Regions from separate parts of the Neorhizobium sp. BETTINA12A genome, predicted to be linked through region 1. Evidence: predicted binding sites of a transcription regulator. Region 1 holds the regulator's gene; each other region holds the start of a gene.
The links. The regulator PhoB, encoded in region 1, activates phosphate uptake and scavenging genes when phosphate is short. The targets are predictions, from matches to a motif close to TGTCATNNANCTGTCAT.

Region 1 (6,033 bases):
GCATCCACGGCCTTTCCAAGAATAAGGCCGACATGGATCAGATCGTCGAGGCGAGCCTGCAGCGCGCCGGTCTCTGGACTGAAGTCAAGGATCGTCTGCATGAATCCGGCACCGGCCTCTCCGGCGGTCAGCAGCAGCGTCTGTGCATCGCCCGCGCGATCGCCGTGTCGCCGGAAGTCATCCTCATGGACGAACCCTGCTCGGCTCTCGATCCGATCGCGACCGCCAAGGTCGAAGAACTCATCCATGAACTGCGTGCCAACTACACGATCGTCATCGTGACGCACTCGATGCAGCAGGCTGCCCGCGTCTCGCAGCGCACCGCCATGTTCCATCTCGGCCAGCTCGTCGAGGAGAACGACACCGACAAGATGTTCACCAATCCCGACGACCAGCGCACCCAGGATTACATCATGGGCCGTTTCGGCTGATCCAGCCGACTGTGCCGCCTGAAAATCAATTTTGAGGACTAGAAGATGGCATCGACCCATATCCTGTCGGCTTATGACGACGAACTGAAATACTTGAGCCGCCGCATTTCCGAAATGGGCGGTCTCGCCGAGCAGATGTGCTCGGACGCCGTGCGCGCGCTGGTCAATTCCGACGCCGCACTCGCCCAGAAGGTCATTTCCGATGACGTGATCCTCGATCACGCCGAGCGTGAGATCGGTGACAAGGCGATCATCACGATCGCCCGCCGCCAGCCGGTTGCAGCCGACCTTCGCGAGATCGTCGGTTCGCTGCGCATCGCCTCCGATCTGGAGCGCGTCGGCGACCTTGGCAAGAACACCGCCAAGCGCGTCATCGCGGTTCAGGGCACCGGCGTTCCGCGCAAGCTCGCCCGCGGCCTCGAGCATCTCTCCGATCTCGCCCTCGTGCAGCTCAAGGACGTCCTCGACGTCTATTCGACGCGTTCGGCGGAAAAGGCCGAGGCGATCCGCAGCCGCGACGAGGAAATCGACGCGATGTACACCTCGCTGTTCCGCGAACTCCTCACCTACATGATGGAGGATCCGCGCAACATCACCACCTGCACGCATCTGCTGTTCTGCGCCAAGAACATCGAGCGTATCGGCGACCACGCCACCAATATCGCCGAGACCATCTACTACATGACGACCGGTGCCCAGCCGGAAGGCGATCGTCCGAAGGACGACTCGTCGAATACGCTCGGCGCGATCACCGAATAGAACTGACGGAGCAGGCCAAGAATGCTGCCGAAAATTGCTGTCGTAGAAGACGAAGAAGCGCTGAGCGTGCTTCTTCGTTACAATCTGGAAGCCGAGGGTTATGAGGTCGATACCGTTTTGCGGGGCGACGAAGCCGAAATTCGGCTTCAGGAGCGGGTACCAGACCTCCTGATCCTGGACTGGATGCTGCCCGGCGTTTCCGGCATCGAACTCTGCCGCCGGCTGCGCATGCGCCCGGAAACGGAGCGCCTGCCGATCATCATGCTGACGGCCCGCGGCGAGGAGAGCGAGCGTGTTCGCGGCCTCGCCACCGGCGCCGACGACTACGTGGTGAAGCCTTTCTCGACGCCGGAACTGATGGCCCGCGTCAAGGCGATGCTTCGCCGCGCCCGTCCCGAAGTGCTCTCCAGCGTGCTCCGTTGCGGCGATATCGAACTCGACCGGGAAACCCATCGCGTTCACCGCAAGAGCCGCGAAGTGCGCCTTGGCCCGACCGAGTTCCGCCTGCTGGAATTCCTGATGGCCTCGCCTGGCCGCGTTTTCTCGCGGTCGCAGCTTCTGGACGGCGTTTGGGGTCACGACATCTATGTCGACGAGCGCACCGTCGACGTGCATGTCGGCCGTCTCAGGAAGGCGCTCAACTTCTCCAATATGCAGGATGTCATCCGCACCGTCCGCGGCGCGGGTTATTCAATGGAATCCTGAGAGGCGGCTTTAAGCCGCCTCGGTCTGCCGCTGCCATTCCGGCAGCGGAAAGATCCGGTCGTAGGCCCAGTTGAACACGAAGGCATAGACCACGTAAAAGACCGCGAACGACACGTCTATCGTCAGCGCATGGACGAGGCTGATGCCGAGATACCAGGCGATCAGCGGCAGAAGCGCGATCAGCAGTCCAAGTTCGAACAGCACCGCATGCGCCACGCGTATGGTGGTGTTTTTCTGCGTGCCGCCGGTAAAGCGCTGCATCAGGTGGTCGAAGCCGAGATTGTAGAGATAGTTCCAGCCAGTGGCGATCGTCGCGCTGCCGATGCCGACCACGCCGATATCGGCGGCCGGCATGCCGAAGGCGAAGGAGCCGAGTGGTGTGATGAGAGCGAGCCCGATCAGTTCGAAGCTGATGGCATGGCGGATACGGTCGCGTGTCGAGCGCATGATGACCTCCTGGGGTGCTTTCCGGGCCGTCCCGGAGTTTCTGCCCAAATGGGGGAGGTCGTCCTCGCTGACCTTCAGATAGGCGTAAAGCCGATCCGGAGCAAGGCTTGGCCGGCATATCTGCCGTGCACAACAAAAAAAGCGGGCCTTGAGCCCGCCTTCGATTTCGCCCTCGTGTCGCGCCGCCGCTCAGACCCGAGCGGCAACCTTGCGGCGCTCGTTGACCGGCTGGTAGGCGAGCTTTGCGTGGTAACCGCAATAGGGCGATGCATCCGGGGATTCACAGCCGCAGAAGTGGAAGTCTTCCTTGAGCGGGTCGCCGACCGGCCATTTGCAGGTGCGCTCGGTGAGTTCCGTCAATGCAAGGCGGCGGGAGATCGGCACGACTACGTTGGAGGCGGGACGATATTCCATCTCCTGGTAGGGTTCGATCTCGATCTCTTCCTTGACCATCGTCGCGCCGACGGCGCGGGTAACGGTCCGGGTCGTGACGCGCGACGCATAGTTCGGAGCCCGCGGCGCCGATGTCGTGCGCTTGGCAGCCGATGCGCGGCCGGTCGCAACCGTACCGCCGGCTTTCGCCCGGCCCGGCAGGCTGAGACGATGCACCTTGCCGATCACGGCATTTCGGCTTACGCCACCAAGTTGTGCTGCGATCTGGCTGGCACTCAGGCCCTCCGACCACAATCTTTTGAGCTTCTCGACACGCTCGTCTGTCCAGTTCATGCCCGTTCTCCGCCTTTGAACGTTGCTGGCATGCAGAATCCTTCCACCTTTGCTGCGAAAATCATTTCGCAGCACCCACTATATCTATGCTTGAGGTGACTAGTTCCGCCGCATGCAGTCTAGTAATTGATCATTAACCTAGTGTGAGGCTGACTCCGTGGCAAGAGTCGGAGGAATCTGCGGGATTCGATTTCGTGGTTTTCCCCAACTTGCTGTGATGGAGAGTCATTTTTGTCACAGAAGCCAGCACCTGTCGGTTTCCGGTCGAAACACGCGTAAAACGCCGAGCTTTGTTGACATTGACGGCCTAAACCCCGATAGTGCCCCCGCCGCCCAGTGGGCGGCATTTTTGGTTTTTCTGGCCGGTTTTGTCGGCCTTTTTTGACTGCCTAGAGGAGTGATGTCGCCATGGCTGAAGCCGCGCTTTTCGACACGTTTGCCCGGGCTCCGCTGCGTTTTGAACGCGGCGAGGGCGTATGGCTTGTGACGGAAAGTGGAGAGCGATATCTCGACTTCGGCGCGGGCATCGCCGTCAACTCGCTCGGTTACGGCCATCCGCACCTCGTCGGCGCGCTGAAGGCACAGGCCGACAAGGTCTGGCACACATCAAACCTCTTCGAGCAGCCCGGCCAGGAGACGCTGTCGCGCCGCCTCGCCGACAACTCTTTCGCGGATAAGGTGTTCTTCACCAATTCCGGTGCGGAGGCGCTCGAATGCGCCATCAAGACCGCGCGCCGCTACCAGTTCGTGAAGGGCCATCCGGAACGCTTCCACATCGTCACCTTCGAGGGCGCCTTCCATGGCCGCACGTTGGCGACCATCGCTGCCGGCGGCCAGGCGAAATATCTCGAAGGTTTCGGCCCCAAGGTCGAAGGCTTCGATCAGGTACCGTTCGGCGATATGGACGCTCTGAAGGCTGCGATCACCGATGCGACCGCCGCGATCCTCATCGAACCGATCCAGGGAGAGGGCGGCATCCGGCCGGTTCCAAAGGAATTCCTGGCTGCGCTGCGGCAGATCTGCGACGACAACGGCCTGCTGTTGATCTTCGACGAGGTCCAGACCGGCGTCGGCCGCACCGGCAAATTGTTTGCCTATGAATGGACGGGTGTTTCGCCCGACATCATGGCGCTCGCCAAGGGCATCGGCGGCGGGTTCCCGCTCGGGGCCTGCCTCGCGACCGCGGATGCCGCGTCCGGCATGACAGCCGGCACCCACGGCACCACCTACGGCGGCAACCCTCTGGCCATGGCGGTCGGCAATGCCGTGCTCGACGTGATCCTGGGGGACGGCTTCCTGGAAAATGTCCGCGACGTCACGTTGGTCTTGCGGCAGGGGCTAGCCAGCCTCAAGGATCGCTTCCCCAGCGTCATCGAGGATATCCGCGGCGAAGGCCTGCTGCTCGGCGTGAAGGCAAAGGTGCCGGCGGGCGACCTGGTTGCCGCCATGCGCGGCGAACATATGCTGGCCGTTCCGGCCGGTGACAACGTGGTGCGTCTCCTGCCACCGCTCACAGTCACGGCGGAGGAAGCTCGCGAGGGTCTCTCCCGCATCGAGAAAGCGGCGGAAAAGCTCTCCGCCTCGGAAATGAAGAAATCGGCCTGAGCGGGCAAAAAGGGGGATGCCGTTGTAGGTTTCCCACGTCACAGGGAACATCACATGGCATCTCCCAAGCATTTCCTCGATCTTTCCGCCGTTTCCCCGGCTGATCTGCGCAGCATTCTCGACGACGCGAAGACCCGCAAGCAGGCCACCAAGGCCGGCACGGCGGAAAAGCCGCTCGCCGGCAAGATGCTGGCGATGATCTTTGAAAAACCTTCCACCCGCACCCGCGTATCCTTCGATGTCGGCATGCGCCAACTCGGTGGCGAGACGCTGTTCCTGTCGGGCACCGAAATGCAGCTCGGCCGCGCAGAGACGATCGGCGACACCGCCAAGGTTCTGTCGCGTTACGTCGATGCCATCATGATCCGCACCACGGATCACGCCCGTATGCTGGAGCTTGCCGAACACGCGACCGTACCGGTCATCAATGCCCTGACCGACGACACGCATCCCTGCCAGATCATGGCCGACATCATGACTTTCGAAGAGCATCGCGGACCGATCGCCGGCAAGACGGTTGCCTGGACCGGCGACGGCAACAACGTGCTGCATTCCTTCGTGGAAGGTGCTGCCCGTTTCGGCTATCGGATGAACATGGCTGTGCCGATGGGTTCGGAACCCGCCGACAAGTTCCTCAACTGGGCGCGCAACAACGGTGGCAACATCATGCTTTGCCATGATGCCGAAAAGGCGGTTGCCGGCGCCGATTGCGTCGTCACCGACACCTGGGTTTCGATGAACCAGGAGCACAAGGCGCGCGGCCACAATGTCTTCCAGCCCTTCCAGGTCAATGCCGACCTGATGAAGCGGGCCGACAAGGAGGCGCTGTTCATGCACTGCCTTCCGGCTCATCGCGGCGAGGAAGTCACCGACGAGGTCATCGATGGCCCGCAGTCGGTGGTCTTTGACGAGGCTGAAAACCGTCTCCACGCGCAGAAATCCATTCTCGCCTGGTGCTTCGGCGCGGTCTGAACGCAATGTCCCGGACGGTGCGGATGTGAAGAGCGGCGGCGATCGAACCTTGATTTCCGCCCCGCAATCCCCCATCTGTCGGCTTTCAACAATACGCCGTCTTCTGGACTGGCGTTTCAACACACATCGTCGACGTCTTTTCCTCCGGCCAGCGGTTCCGCTCGGGCTGGCGCTTGTGTAAAGGTTTTTGGGTCGGCGCGAAGGAGCGAAGTCATGGCGGAAGCGACTGTGGAACTCAACGAACTCGACTTTGCTGGAGACGACCGGGTCGTTCCATTTCAGGTGGACGGTCTCGACGTGCGCGGCCGCGCGGTCCAGCTCGGGCCGCTGCTCAACTCCATCCTTAGCCGCCATGATTATCCAGGCCCGGTCGCGCGGCTGCTTGCCG
Region 2 (6,033 bases), on a different contig from region 1:
TGACCGTCGTGCAGATGCTGCGCAAGAAGGGCGTTGTTTCCAAGTTCGTCGAATTCTTCGGTCCGGGCATGGATAACATGCCGCTCGCCGACCGTGCGACGATCGGCAACATGGGTCCGGAATACGGCGCGACCTGCGGCTTCTTCCCCGTCGATGGCGAAACCATCAACTACCTGACGATGTCCGGTCGCACGCTCGAGCGGATCGCACTGGTCGAGGCCTATTCCAAGGTCCAGGGCATGTGGCGCGAAGGCGACGGTTCCGACCTGGTGTTCACCGATACGCTCGAACTCGATCTCGGTGACGTCGTGCCGTCGATGGCCGGCCCGAAGCGTCCGGAAGGCCGCATCTCGCTCGACAAGATCGCATCCGGTTTCGCCGGTTCGCTCGATACCGAATACAAGAAGCCCGGCCAGCTCGACAATCGCTACCCTGTCGAAGGCACGGATTTCGATCTCGGCCATGGCGACGTGGCGATTGCCGCGATCACGTCCTGCACCAACACCTCCAACCCGTCGGTGCTGATCGCTGCCGGCCTTCTCGCCCGCAACGCGGTTGCCAAGGGCCTGAAGTCCAAGCCGTGGGTCAAGACCTCGCTTGCACCGGGATCCCAGGTCGTCGGCGAATACCTTGCCAAGTCCGGCCTGCAGGCCGATCTCGACAAGCTCGGCTTTAACCTGGTCGGCTTCGGCTGCACCACCTGCATCGGTAATTCCGGCCCGCTGCCGGGACCGATCTCGAAGACGATCAACGACAAGGGCCTGATCGCCGCCGGCGTGCTCTCGGGCAACCGCAACTTCGAAGGTCGCATCTCGCCGGACGTCCAGGCGAACTACCTCGCTTCGCCGCCGCTCGTCGTTGCTTATGCGCTCGCCGGGTCGGTCCAGAAGGACCTGACCTCCGAGCCGCTCGGCGAAGACCAGAACGGCAACCCGGTCTTCCTCAAGGACATCTGGCCGACCTCGAAGGAAGTCCAGGAATTCATCCTGAAATACGTCACCCGCGAACTCTACGAAACCAAGTATGCGGACGTGTTCAAGGGCGACGAGAACTGGCAGGCGGTCAAGGTTCCTCCGGGTCAGACCTATGCCTGGGACGACGATTCGACCTATGTGCAGAACCCGCCCTATTTCGTCGGCATGGGCAAGACCGGTTCGGGCCTCAAGAACATCAAGGGCGCCCGCGTCCTCGGTCTCTTCGGCGACAAGATCACCACCGACCACATCTCGCCTGCCGGTTCGATCAAGGCTGCTTCACCGGCCGGTGCGTACCTTACGGGCCATGGCGTCGGCGTTGCCGACTTCAACCAGTACGGCACACGCCGCGGCAACCATGAAGTGATGATGCGCGGCACGTTCGCCAACATCCGCATCCGCAATTACATGCTCGGCCCGAACGGCAAGGAAGGCGGCTACACCTTCCACTATCCGTCCAAGGAAGAGATGTCGATCTACGACGCGGCCATGCAGTACAAGGCGGAGGGCGTTCCGCTCGTCATCTTCGCCGGCGTCGAATACGGTAACGGTTCGTCGCGCGACTGGGCCGCAAAGGGCACCAACCTGCTCGGCGTCAAGGCGGTCATCGCCCAGTCCTTCGAGCGTATCCACCGCTCGAACCTGGTCGGCATGGGCGTCGTTCCTTTCGTCTTCGAAGAGGGCACGACCTGGGCCAGCCTCGACCTCAAGGGCGACGAGACTGTCGAGATTCTCGGTCTCGAAGGCGACATCAAGCCGCGCGAATGGAAGACCGCCAAGATCACCTACGGCGACGGCACGGTGAAGGAAATCAACATCCTCTGCCGCATCGATACGCTCGACGAGGTCATCTACATGAACAATGGCGGCATCCTGCAGACCGTTCTGCGCGACCTCGCAGCCTAAGCGACAAAGCCAAGCATCCGCCGGAGCGAAAAACTCCGGCGGATTTCCTTCACGATAGCCGATGCTTCCCCCAAGTTTGCAAAGGGGCGTCGTTCTGCCCCTTAAGGTGCCTATCCCTTGACCGTCGTCATCCTCACCGGAATGGCCGTCACCGTTTTCCTGACATCGTTGCTTTCGGGAATTTTCGGCATGGCGGGCGGGTTGATCCTGCTCTGGGTGCTGCTTTTCCTTTATCCCGTCGGTACTGCGATCGCCTTCCACGGCATCATCCAGATGGTGTCGAACGGATCGCGCGCCTGGTTTTCCCGCGCCTATATCGACTACCGTATCCTCGGCATCCTCTGCCTCGGCGTCGCCGTTTCGGCGGCGGTGCTGTTCTCGGTCAATTACGCGCCGGACCTGGTCGTCGTGCTGATCGGAGTGGGGCTGATGCCGATCCTGGTTTGGCTGCCCGTCAAGCGACTGCAGCTCGATGCGTCAAAGCCGCTGCATGCTTTCATCTGCGGGCTGTTTTCCGGCGCACTGACGATCAGCGTCGGCGTCGCGGGGCCGACGGTCGATATCTTCTTCATCCGCACCCAGATGGACCGCCGCAAGATCATCGCCACCAAGGCGTCGATCCAGACGCTTTCGCATCTCACGAAGGTCGCCTTCTATTGGAACGCGGCTTCCGGCCTGCCAGCCTCCGACTGGATTTCGATCCTGCTCGCCGCGCCGATCGCCATCCTCGGCGCGCATGTCGGCAATGGCATCCTGCAGAAAATGACCGACCAGAATTTCCGCGCCTGGACGCGCTGGGTCGTCACCGGCGTGGGTGCCGTTTATTTTACTCAGGGCTTGCTTAAACTGATTTGACCTCAGCGTATTTTTCGCCAAGTTTGGCGCCCAACGAAACGCATTCGGGAACCGATCAATTATCCGGTCTTCACCCCTTCGTGACTTTCTCTTGAAGGTGCCCGGTGGTTACTTTCCGCCATCCAGTGCATTCGGCCTTGATCGCCGCGAGCAATCGTGGATAACAGTTGCCCTGATAAAAAGGTCCGCCACCCATGCCCTTTCGTTTTCGCTCCGTACTCCTTGTTGCGGGCCTGTTTTATGCGGGCGCTGCATTGGCGGGAGAGGTGAGAGCGCCGAAGGGCGTGATCGAGCTTTTCACCTCTCAAGGGTGTTCTTCCTGCCCGCCGGCCGACGCCGCGCTGGGCGAGCTGGTGGCGCAGGGCGACATGGTCGTGCTCTCCTACCACGTCGATTACTGGAACTATCTCGGCTGGACCGATACACTGAGCTCCAAGGAGAATACCGAGCGGCAATATGGTTATGCCAAGACGTTCGGACGAACCGGCGTCTATACTCCGCAGGCCGTCATCAACGGCCGCGATCATGTCAAGGGCACGGACCTCACGGTCATCAACGACAAGGTGAAGGTGCTCGGCCAGAACGGCAAGGGGCTCGACGTTCCGGTGACCGCTGCGATGCGCGGCGACGAGATCGAGATCGAGATCGGCGGCGGCAAGGGACAGGCAGACGTTGTCGTCGCCTATTTCACCAAACGCCAGCAGGTGGATGTCACCAAGGGTGAAAACAGCGGCAAGAACATGGAATATTGGCACGCAGTCTATGACGTCCAGTCGGTCGGCACGTGGAACGGCCAGAGTATGAAGCTGACCCTGCCGGGCAAGCTGATGGGCAAGTCCAAGAAGGACGGTTGCGCGATCCTGCTGCAGACCTCCGGTCCGGGCGGCGAACCGGCAGCCATTCTCGGCGCGACGGTATTGATGGTAGGTCGCAAGAACTATTGACCGCAGGCGCGGTTCAGGACTGGCTGATTGTATGAGAATTCTTGTTGGCGGCCCGATCCAATAACATTGGGGGGCTGGGGGTAAGGGTCAATGCACCAGACCGGGCCATATGGCGCTGAAAACGGCGCCAACCAACATCGTCAATTTCGCTTCGAAATCGGGCACTCTTTTGTTCGAAATGGGGCAACAATAAAATCGTGCGGTTCGCTCCCCGCGAAATTGCCGGGGTTGATTTTTGCAGCCTCTCGGGCAAACTGTCATGTCTCTGACATTTGACGATTTGGGAGTCTTGATGACAGATCAGCCGGATTTGCCGGGGGGCCAGAGATCCCGGGACACAGCCGTCGTCGTCGATCTCAGTGAATATAGGCAGAATCTCGATCCTGCACCGGTCACCTTCCACCGGCGCGAACTCGACGCGATCCTGAGGATTTACGGCCGCATGGTCGGCGAGGGAGAATGGAAGGACTATGCCATCGATCACCTCAAGGATCGGGCGGTGTTCTCCATTTTCAAGCGCTCGGGCGAGACGCCGCTGTTCCGAATCGAGAAGAACCCGAAGCTTGCCGCCAAGCAGGGCGCCTATTCCGTGACGAACACCCACGGGCTGATCATGAAGCGCGGCCATGAGCTGCCGCAGGTGCTCAAGGTGTTCGACAAGGTGCTGAAACTGATCGACTGACGCTAATCGCTATTCGGTAAACAGCGAGCCCGGATAGACGCGAGGATCCGGATCGGTTTCGTTGCCTTCGCCGAGGGCTGCCTGCATCAGCACGGTATCCTGCCATTTTCCGTGTTTGAAGCCGGTGCCCTTCAGGGTGCCGGTCAGTTCGAAGCCGAGGCCGCGATGGAGCGCCACGGACGCCTGGCTCGCACCACCGATGACGGCGACCATCTGGCGGAAACCAAGCGCCTCGCAGCGCACCAGCAATTCCTTGAGCAGCGCCTTGCCGACGCCCTTGCCGCGCGCTTCCGGTGCCAGGTAAATCGAATCCTCGACCAGCCAGCGATAGGCGGGGCGGGTCCGGAAGGCCGATGCGTAGGCGTAGCCGAGTAGCGTGCCGTCTTCCTGTTCCGCCGCGATATAGGGATACCCCTTGGTACGAATTGCCTCGAAGCGAGCCGTCATCTCAGCCTGGTCCGGGGGTAAAATCTCGTAGCTTGCGGTGCCGTTCAGCACGCTGTCGCGATAGATCTCGGTGATGGTCGGAAGATCGGCGGGGGAGGCGTCGCGGAGATGGAATGTCATGGAGGCAGGCCGTTGAAAGGAATAGCCAAGCCTATGCCGCAACGCGAAGCCGGGCAACAAAAAAGGCGACCCGGAGGCCGCCTTTTCCTGTTCGAATTCCTCGAGATTAGTTGTTCCGGTTGCCCAGGAACTGGAGGAGGAACGTGAAGAGGTTGATGAAGTCGAGGTAAAGGGTCAGAGCGCCCATGATGGCCTTGCGGCCAGCAACCGCGACGTCGTCGCCGTCAAAGTACATTTCCTTGATCTTCTGCGTATCGTAGGCGGTGAGGCCCGCGAAGATCAGAACGCCGATGACCGAGATCGCCCAAGCGAGAGGGGCGGAATGCAGGAAGATGTTGACGATCGAGGCGATGATCAGGCCGAAAAGACCCATGATCAGGAACGAGCCCATGCCCGACAGGCTTCTCTTCGTCGTGTAGCCGTAAAGCGACAGGGCGCCGAAGGAGGCAGCAGTGATGAAGAACGTCTGAACGATGCTCTGGGCCGTGTAGACCAGGAAGATCGACGACAGCGACAGACCCATCAGGGCCGCATAGCCCCAGAAGGTGCTCTGAGCAGCGCTGACGCTCATCTTATGAACGCGGAAGCTCAGGAAGAACACCACCGCGAGCGGTGCGAGCATGACGACCCAGCGAAGCGGCGAACCGTAGATCGCAGCGCCAAGGCTGGTCAGCAGGATGCCGTTCGGAAGCCGGGCGACAGCTGCAGCTGCATCCGTCGTCGTTGCGAGGGCCGAGATACCATAAGCGGCGATACCGGTGATAGCCAAGCCGACAGCCATCAGGTTGTAGACCTTGAGCATGTAGGCGCGCAGGCCTTCATCGATCATCGCGCCGGACTGGGCGCGACCCTGCGCCGCCCGGGTCTGGTAGTTGTTAAAGTCAGCCATTGTTTCCTCTTTAAGCTCCGGAATTATTCACGGTGTCGGGCCCCCTTTTTCACGGACCCAGGCGCCGCTGCGGAGCTCCAGCAAGCCTGCGCATAAATATGATGCGAGATCGCTTCACATACAAGAGGTGCGCCAAGCGAAAAACGCAAGCCATAGGCGCTATTTAGCAACCTATGGGATGTTCTGACGGGAATTTGATCCGTGAGTTAACACGAA
Region 3 (6,033 bases), on a different contig from region 1:
AATTTATTAAGCATGTTCCGATAGAAACCCCGTCAGAAATGGCGGGGTTTTTCTGTCGAATCACCCATATCACGAACTATTCATGAACGGATGAGTTGCGATTGTTTGCAACCGCCGCCATAAGGCCGAAACAATGCACATTATCCGGACGCTTCTGGCCGAGCGATCCGGTTCTCGGGGACGGGTTTGACCGCATGAAGAAGATTTTGCTGGCAGGATTGATCGCAACCGGTTTCATGACCGCTAGTCCGGCGCTTGCCGCGCTCCAATGCGGCAACGATTCATCCGGCTTCGCCCGCTGGGTCGAGGAGTTCAAACGGGTTGCGCCGTCGAACGGCGTCAATCCTTCGGTCGTCGAAAAGGCCTTTTCGGGCGTCTCCTACAATCGCCCGACCATCAGCGCCGATCGCGGCCAGAAAAGCTTCAAACTCTCATTCGACGACTTCATGAAGAAGCGCGGCGGGGCTGCCATCATCTCCCGCGGCAAAGGCATGAAGTCCGGCAATGCCGCGCTTTTTGCGCAGATCGAGCGCCGCTTCGGCGTGCCGGCCGGCCCGATCATCGCTATCTGGGGCATGGAAACCGGCTTCGGCAGCTTCATGGGTGATCAGCATACGCTTTCCGCTGTCGCGACGCTCGCTTACGATTGCCGCCGCTCCGCCTATTTCACCGAACAGCTTTATGCTGCGCTTGAGCTGGTCGGCCGAGGTGATCTGAGCGTCACCGCCCGTGGCGCTGCCCACGGCGAAATCGGCCAGACCCAGTTCCTGCCGCTGAACGTTGTCCGCTACGGAGCCGACGGCGACGGCGACGGCCATATCGACATGGTCCGTTCGCGTGCCGATGCGCTTGCCTCGACCGCCAACTTCCTAAAAGGACATGGCTGGAGAGCCGGTGCCGGTTACCAGCCGGGCCAGCCGAACTTCGTTGCTATCCAGGGCTGGAACGCCGCAACCGTCTATCAGCAGGCGATCGCCTATATGGGCGCACAGATCGACGGCCAATAAGCCCGCCGGCAGTGAAGTTTCGCTTCACCTGAAAAATTCAGGCCGACGCTTGTTCGGCCTGGACGGGCAGTTCGGTAAGGTCCGGACGGACGAAGTCGCCCTTGCTGTCCATAATCCACAATTCGCCGCTCGAGATATCGAACCAGGCGCCGTGAACGCTGAGTTCGCCTTTCTCTCCACGTTTTTTGACGAACGGGAACGTCTCCAGGTTGGCGATCGAATTGCGGATCGACACCCGTTCCAGCGCTGTCTGCCGCTCGGCCTGGGTCATGAACTCGTTGCTCTGGATCTGTTCGGCGGCCGGTTTGACCAGCGCCATCCAGCGGCCGATGAAATCGCCGGGAGAAAGCGGCGACATGCTCGGATCCAGTGCCGCTCGGATACCGCCGCAACGGCCGTGACCCATCACCACGATATTGTCGATCTCCAAAACCTCGACCGCATATTCCAACGCCGCCGAAGTGGCATGGAACTGGCCATCCGGTTCAAAAGGCGGGACCATGTTGGCGACGTTGCGGACGACGAAGAGTTCGCCCGGACCGCAGTCGAAAATGGTTTCCGGTGCGGCACGGGAATCGCAACAAGCGATGAGAAGGGTGTGGGGGTTCTGCCCGGTCTCCGCCAACACGCGGTAGCGCTCGCGTTCATCGCTATAGCGCCCGCTCATGAAGTTGCGGTAGCCCGCCAGAAGTTTGGCTGGAAAATCCGTCATGGAACAACGATTATAGCGCCGCCGAGCGAAGATCAACGGCCATTGTGCATCTGCGAACTTCCGATGCCGGTTACCGCTTGGTGCGCTGCAACGGATGCACGAGCCGGCGCATCTGGACCATCGCCATGGGAGTGGAGAGGCTGGACGCGTCGGTCTCCAGTGTCAGCTCGTCGCCGCCGCGCTTGGCTGTGCGCGCCAAGACCTCGAAAACGCTCGCGGTAGCCAGCTGCAGCGCCTTTTCCTCGTCCATGCCGGCAAGGATCCGCCCCAGGAACAGGGCTCCCAACAGGTCCCCCAACCCGTTTGGCGGATTGTCTATCAGCCGGTGTTCGGCAAGCAGCGCGTGTTTGCCCGTCAGGTAAAGATTGCCGGTACCGCCCGCCATCATCGGCACGGCCGAAGTCACCAGGATGCGCGGCGGCCCGAGCGCGATTGCGGCATCCATGATATCGTTGTTGGTTTCAAGCGGCGCGCCGGAAAGCCAGGCGAGTTCGTAACGGTTCGGGGTGGCGATCGTTGCCAGCGGAATGAGTTCGTCGCGGATCGCCTCTGCCGTCGGCTGCGGGATATAGAGACCGCCGAGATCGCCCATGACGGGATCGCAGACATAGAGAAGGTCCGGGTTTTTCTCCTTCAGCGCCCTTATCAGCCGCGCCACCGAACGCGGCTGGGCGGCGTTGCCGAAATAACCGGTCAGCACCGCCTTCACTTCTCCGAGCCATGGCGCGCGAATAAGATCGTCTATAGCCTTGTCGAAATCTGATTCGGGAAAGGTCAGCCGCGTGGAAGGTCCGTGACCGGGATGCCAGGGGAGGACGACGGTCGGCATTGCCCAGACGGGGAACCCCAGCGTCTCGAGCGCGAAGACGGCGGCACGATTGCCGACCGAGCCGCGCACGACATGGCTGGAGATGACGAGGACGGCACTGCTGGTATCCTGCATGAGATCGGTTTCCGGCTACGATGGCCCTGTTGATCGTTTCTTCGCCGCCGCATGTCAACAAGGCTTCACGGAAGAATGAAACGTGTAGTGTCGCTTGACATGGATCAGCCACGTTGCCGCGTGATGACACAAAGCTAATTTATTCCGTCCGGGCACGGAAAAGGGGAGAGGGACATGGCCGTCAGGCAAAATCCGAAACGGGAAAAACAGATCGAAAGCGCACGCAAGATCGTTGCTGCGAGCAAGGGGCCGCATCTCGACCCGCTCATCCTGTTCGCCCGGGCCAGCACTGACGACCTCGAAAGCTATACGCCGGAAATGCTGGCGCTTTCCGCCAATCATGCAGCCGAGCGGCTGATGGCCTGGACCCGGATTCGGGCCGATATCACGGTCGAGCCGATCGCCGGCGTCGCACCGGACGGAATTCCGGTCTCGGTGCTGACCGTCGTCGATCGCAACATGCCCTTCCTGTTCGACTCGGTCATGGGCGAAGTGACCGCGACCCACCGCGATCTTACCATGGCGGTCCATCCGATCCTGGTCGTGGAGCCCGGCAAGGACCCGGCGCTCCGCTCCAACGAGCAGCCCAGTAATCCCGCTCATCACGTAAGCCTTATCCAGATCCATCTGTCGCCGCTCAACGAGGAACAGGCGGCTTCGCTCACCGAGCGTATCCGCTACATTCTCGATCAGGTTCATCTGTCGATCACCGACTGGGGCTCCATGCTGGAAGTCTTGGACGGCGCCGCCAAGCAGCTCAACAACTCGACGAGCCGCCGCAAGGCCGACCGCGACGAGGCGCTCGCCTTCCTGGACTGGCTGCGCGACGACAACTTCACCTTCCTCGGCATGCGCGAATACGTCTATTCCGGCAAGGGCACTGAGGCCAAGGTCGAACGCGGCAAGGGCCGCGGTCTCGGCATCCTCTCCGATCCGGATGTTCTGGTGCTGCGCCAGGGCAAGGACGCGGTGACGACGACGCCGGAAATTCTGGAATTCCTCGACGGGCCCGATTTCCTGATCGTCACCAAGGCGAACGTGAAATCCGTGGTGCACCGCCGCGCCTATATGGATTATGTCGGCGTCAAGCGCTTCGACGAACAGGGCGAAGTTGTCGGCGAACTTCGTGTCGTCGGCCTTTTTACGGCAACCGCCTATACCCACTCCGTCCGCGACATCCCTCTCCTGCGTGCCAAGACCGGCCGGGTCGAAGAGCAGTTCGGCTTCGACCCCGACAGCCATTCCGGCCGAATGTTGGAAAACACGCTCGAATCCTATCCGCGCGACGACCTTTTCCAGATCGATGTCGATCTGCTCGCGCGCTTCTGCGAGCAGATCATGGCATTGAGCGAGCGTCCGCGCGTCCGGGTCCTGCCGCGCATCGACCATTTCGACCGTTTTGTCTCGGTGATCGTCTACGTGCCCCGCGAGGACTATAATTCCCTCGTCCGCGAGAAGGTCGGTGACTACCTGACCAAGGTCTATGATGGCCACGTCTCTGCCTATTATCCGGCTTTCCCGGAGGGCGGCGTCGCCCGCGTCCACATGATCATCGGCAGGCGCGGCGGCAAGACCCCGAGGATAGCGCAAGCCAAGCTCGAGGAAGCGATCCGGCTCATCGCCACGCCCTGGGAAGACCGCTTCGCAGCGCTTGCGGAGAAGGGGCCGCGGCTCACCGTCACCCAGGCCTTCCAGGAAGCCTTCTCGCCCGAGGAAACCTTCGCCGACCTGCCCGACATCGCCGCCTGCGCCGCCGGCGAAACGATCCGCATCGCCTTCTATCGCCGCCCGGGCGACCCCGCCAACACCGTGTCGCTGAAGATCTTCCACAAGGACCGGCATCTGTCGCTCTCCCGGCGTGTGCCGCTCCTCGAAAATCTCGGGTTCCACGCCGTCAGCGAGCAGACGTTCGAAATCCAGGCGGGGCCGGAAAACGACCGCAGCCAAGTCGTCCTCCACGACATGGAACTGCAGCTCGGCGATGGGCGTGAAGTCGACCTGTCGCGTGAAGGCTTGGCTCTGGAGGAGGCCTTCCTCTCAGCCTTCGAAGGCCTGATCGACAATGACGGCTTCAACCGGCTGGTTCTGCTGGCCGGCCTGTCAGCTCGCGAAGTCACGGTGCTGCGTGCATATTCCCGTTATCTGCGGCAGACCGGCATCGTTTATTCGCAGGCTTATATCGGCGATACGCTGGTGAAATACCCGGCCATATCCGCCGCCATCTTCCGCCTCTTCCGCGATGGTTTCGACCCCAAGATCACTGAGAAGGCCCGCGTCAAGAAACTCACCGACCATCATGCGGAGATTGAGGAAGCGCTCGGCAACGTGCCTAACCTCGACGAGGACCGCACGCTTCGTCGTTTCGTCAATGCGGTCGATGCGACGCTCAGGACCAACTACTTCCAGCGCGACCCCAACGGGGCTCCATACCGGATGTTCGCCTTCAAGCTCGATCCGAAGCTGCTGGACGGCCTGCCGGAGCCCCGGCCCTTCCGTGAAATCTTCGTCTACGGCACCGAGGTCGAAGGCGTGCATCTGCGCTTCGGCAAGGTCGCCCGCGGCGGGCTGCGCTGGTCGGACCGCGGCGAGGATTACCGCACCGAAATCCTCGGCCTCGTGAAGGCACAGCAGGTCAAGAACGCCGTCATCGTGCCGGTTGGTGCCAAGGGCGGCTTCTTCCCGAAGATGCTGCCGCCGGCAAGCGCGCGCGACGCATTCTTCAATGCCGGCCGGGAAGCCTACAAGACCTTCATCCGCACCCTTTTGTCGATCACCGACAATATCGTCGGCGCCGACATCGTCGGGCCGCCGGACACGATCCGCCTCGATGGCGACGACCCCTATTTCGTGGTTGCCGCCGACAAGGGTACGGCGACCTTCTCCGACACCGCCAACGGCCTGGCGCAGGAAGCCGGCTTCTGGCTGGACGATGCCTTCGCCTCCGGCGGTTCGGTCGGTTACGACCACAAGAAGATGGGCATCACCGCCCGCGGCGCCTGGGAAGCCGTGAAACGGCATTTCCGCGAGAAGGACATCGACATCCAGACGACGCCATTCACGGTCGCCGGGGTCGGCGACATGTCCGGCGACGTCTTCGGCAACGGCATGCTGCTGTCGCGCAAAATCCGCCTCATCGCCGCCTTCGACCACCGTGATATCGTCATCGATCCAGATCCGGATATCGAAAAGTCATTCGCGGAACGCGAACGCATGTTCGCCCTGCCGCGATCGAGCTGGCAGGATTACGACAAATCGACCCTTTCCGAAGGGGCGATGGTCATTTCCCGCTCGGAGAAGTCGGTAAAGCTCACCAGGCAGGCAGCGGCCGCGATCGGCATCGACAAGGCGACCGCAACGCCTTTCGAGATCAT

Region 2: a site for PhoB is predicted at 3,935-3,951, ahead of MOV61_RS18595 (DUF2794 domain-containing protein). Genes of this name have one in related genera too.
Region 3: a site for PhoB is predicted at 2,715-2,731, ahead of MOV61_RS01980 (NAD-glutamate dehydrogenase). Genes of this name have one in related genera too.

Annotation. Positions count from the first base shown of each region.
Region 1 covers NZ_JALBGW010000005.1:81,331-87,363, reverse strand. The annotation lists gene pstB (phosphate ABC transporter ATP-binding protein PstB) at 1-431, shown strand, start outside; gene phoU (phosphate signaling complex protein PhoU) at 477-1,190, shown strand; gene phoB (phosphate regulon transcriptional regulator PhoB) at 1,212-1,895, shown strand; gene MOV61_RS02995 (PACE efflux transporter) at 1,905-2,342, opposite strand; gene MOV61_RS02990 (GcrA family cell cycle regulator) at 2,532-3,068, opposite strand; gene MOV61_RS02985 (aspartate aminotransferase family protein) at 3,477-4,673, shown strand; gene argF (ornithine carbamoyltransferase) at 4,728-5,645, shown strand; gene MOV61_RS02975 (Hsp33 family molecular chaperone) at 5,859-6,033, shown strand, end outside.
Region 2 covers NZ_JALBGW010000080.1:13,105-19,137, reverse strand. The annotation lists gene acnA (aconitate hydratase AcnA) at 1-1,880, shown strand, start outside; gene MOV61_RS18605 (sulfite exporter TauE/SafE family protein) at 1,998-2,735, shown strand; gene MOV61_RS18600 (thioredoxin family protein) at 2,930-3,679, shown strand; gene MOV61_RS18595 (DUF2794 domain-containing protein) at 3,972-4,361, shown strand; gene MOV61_RS18590 (GNAT family N-acetyltransferase) at 4,371-4,928, opposite strand; gene MOV61_RS18585 (Bax inhibitor-1/YccA family protein) at 5,035-5,817, opposite strand.
Region 3 covers NZ_JALBGW010000003.1:91,930-97,962, reverse strand. The annotation lists gene MOV61_RS01995 (lytic transglycosylase domain-containing protein) at 195-1,007, shown strand; gene MOV61_RS01990 (carbonic anhydrase) at 1,045-1,719, opposite strand; gene pdxY (pyridoxal kinase PdxY) at 1,790-2,662, opposite strand; gene MOV61_RS01980 (NAD-glutamate dehydrogenase) at 2,837-6,033, shown strand, end outside.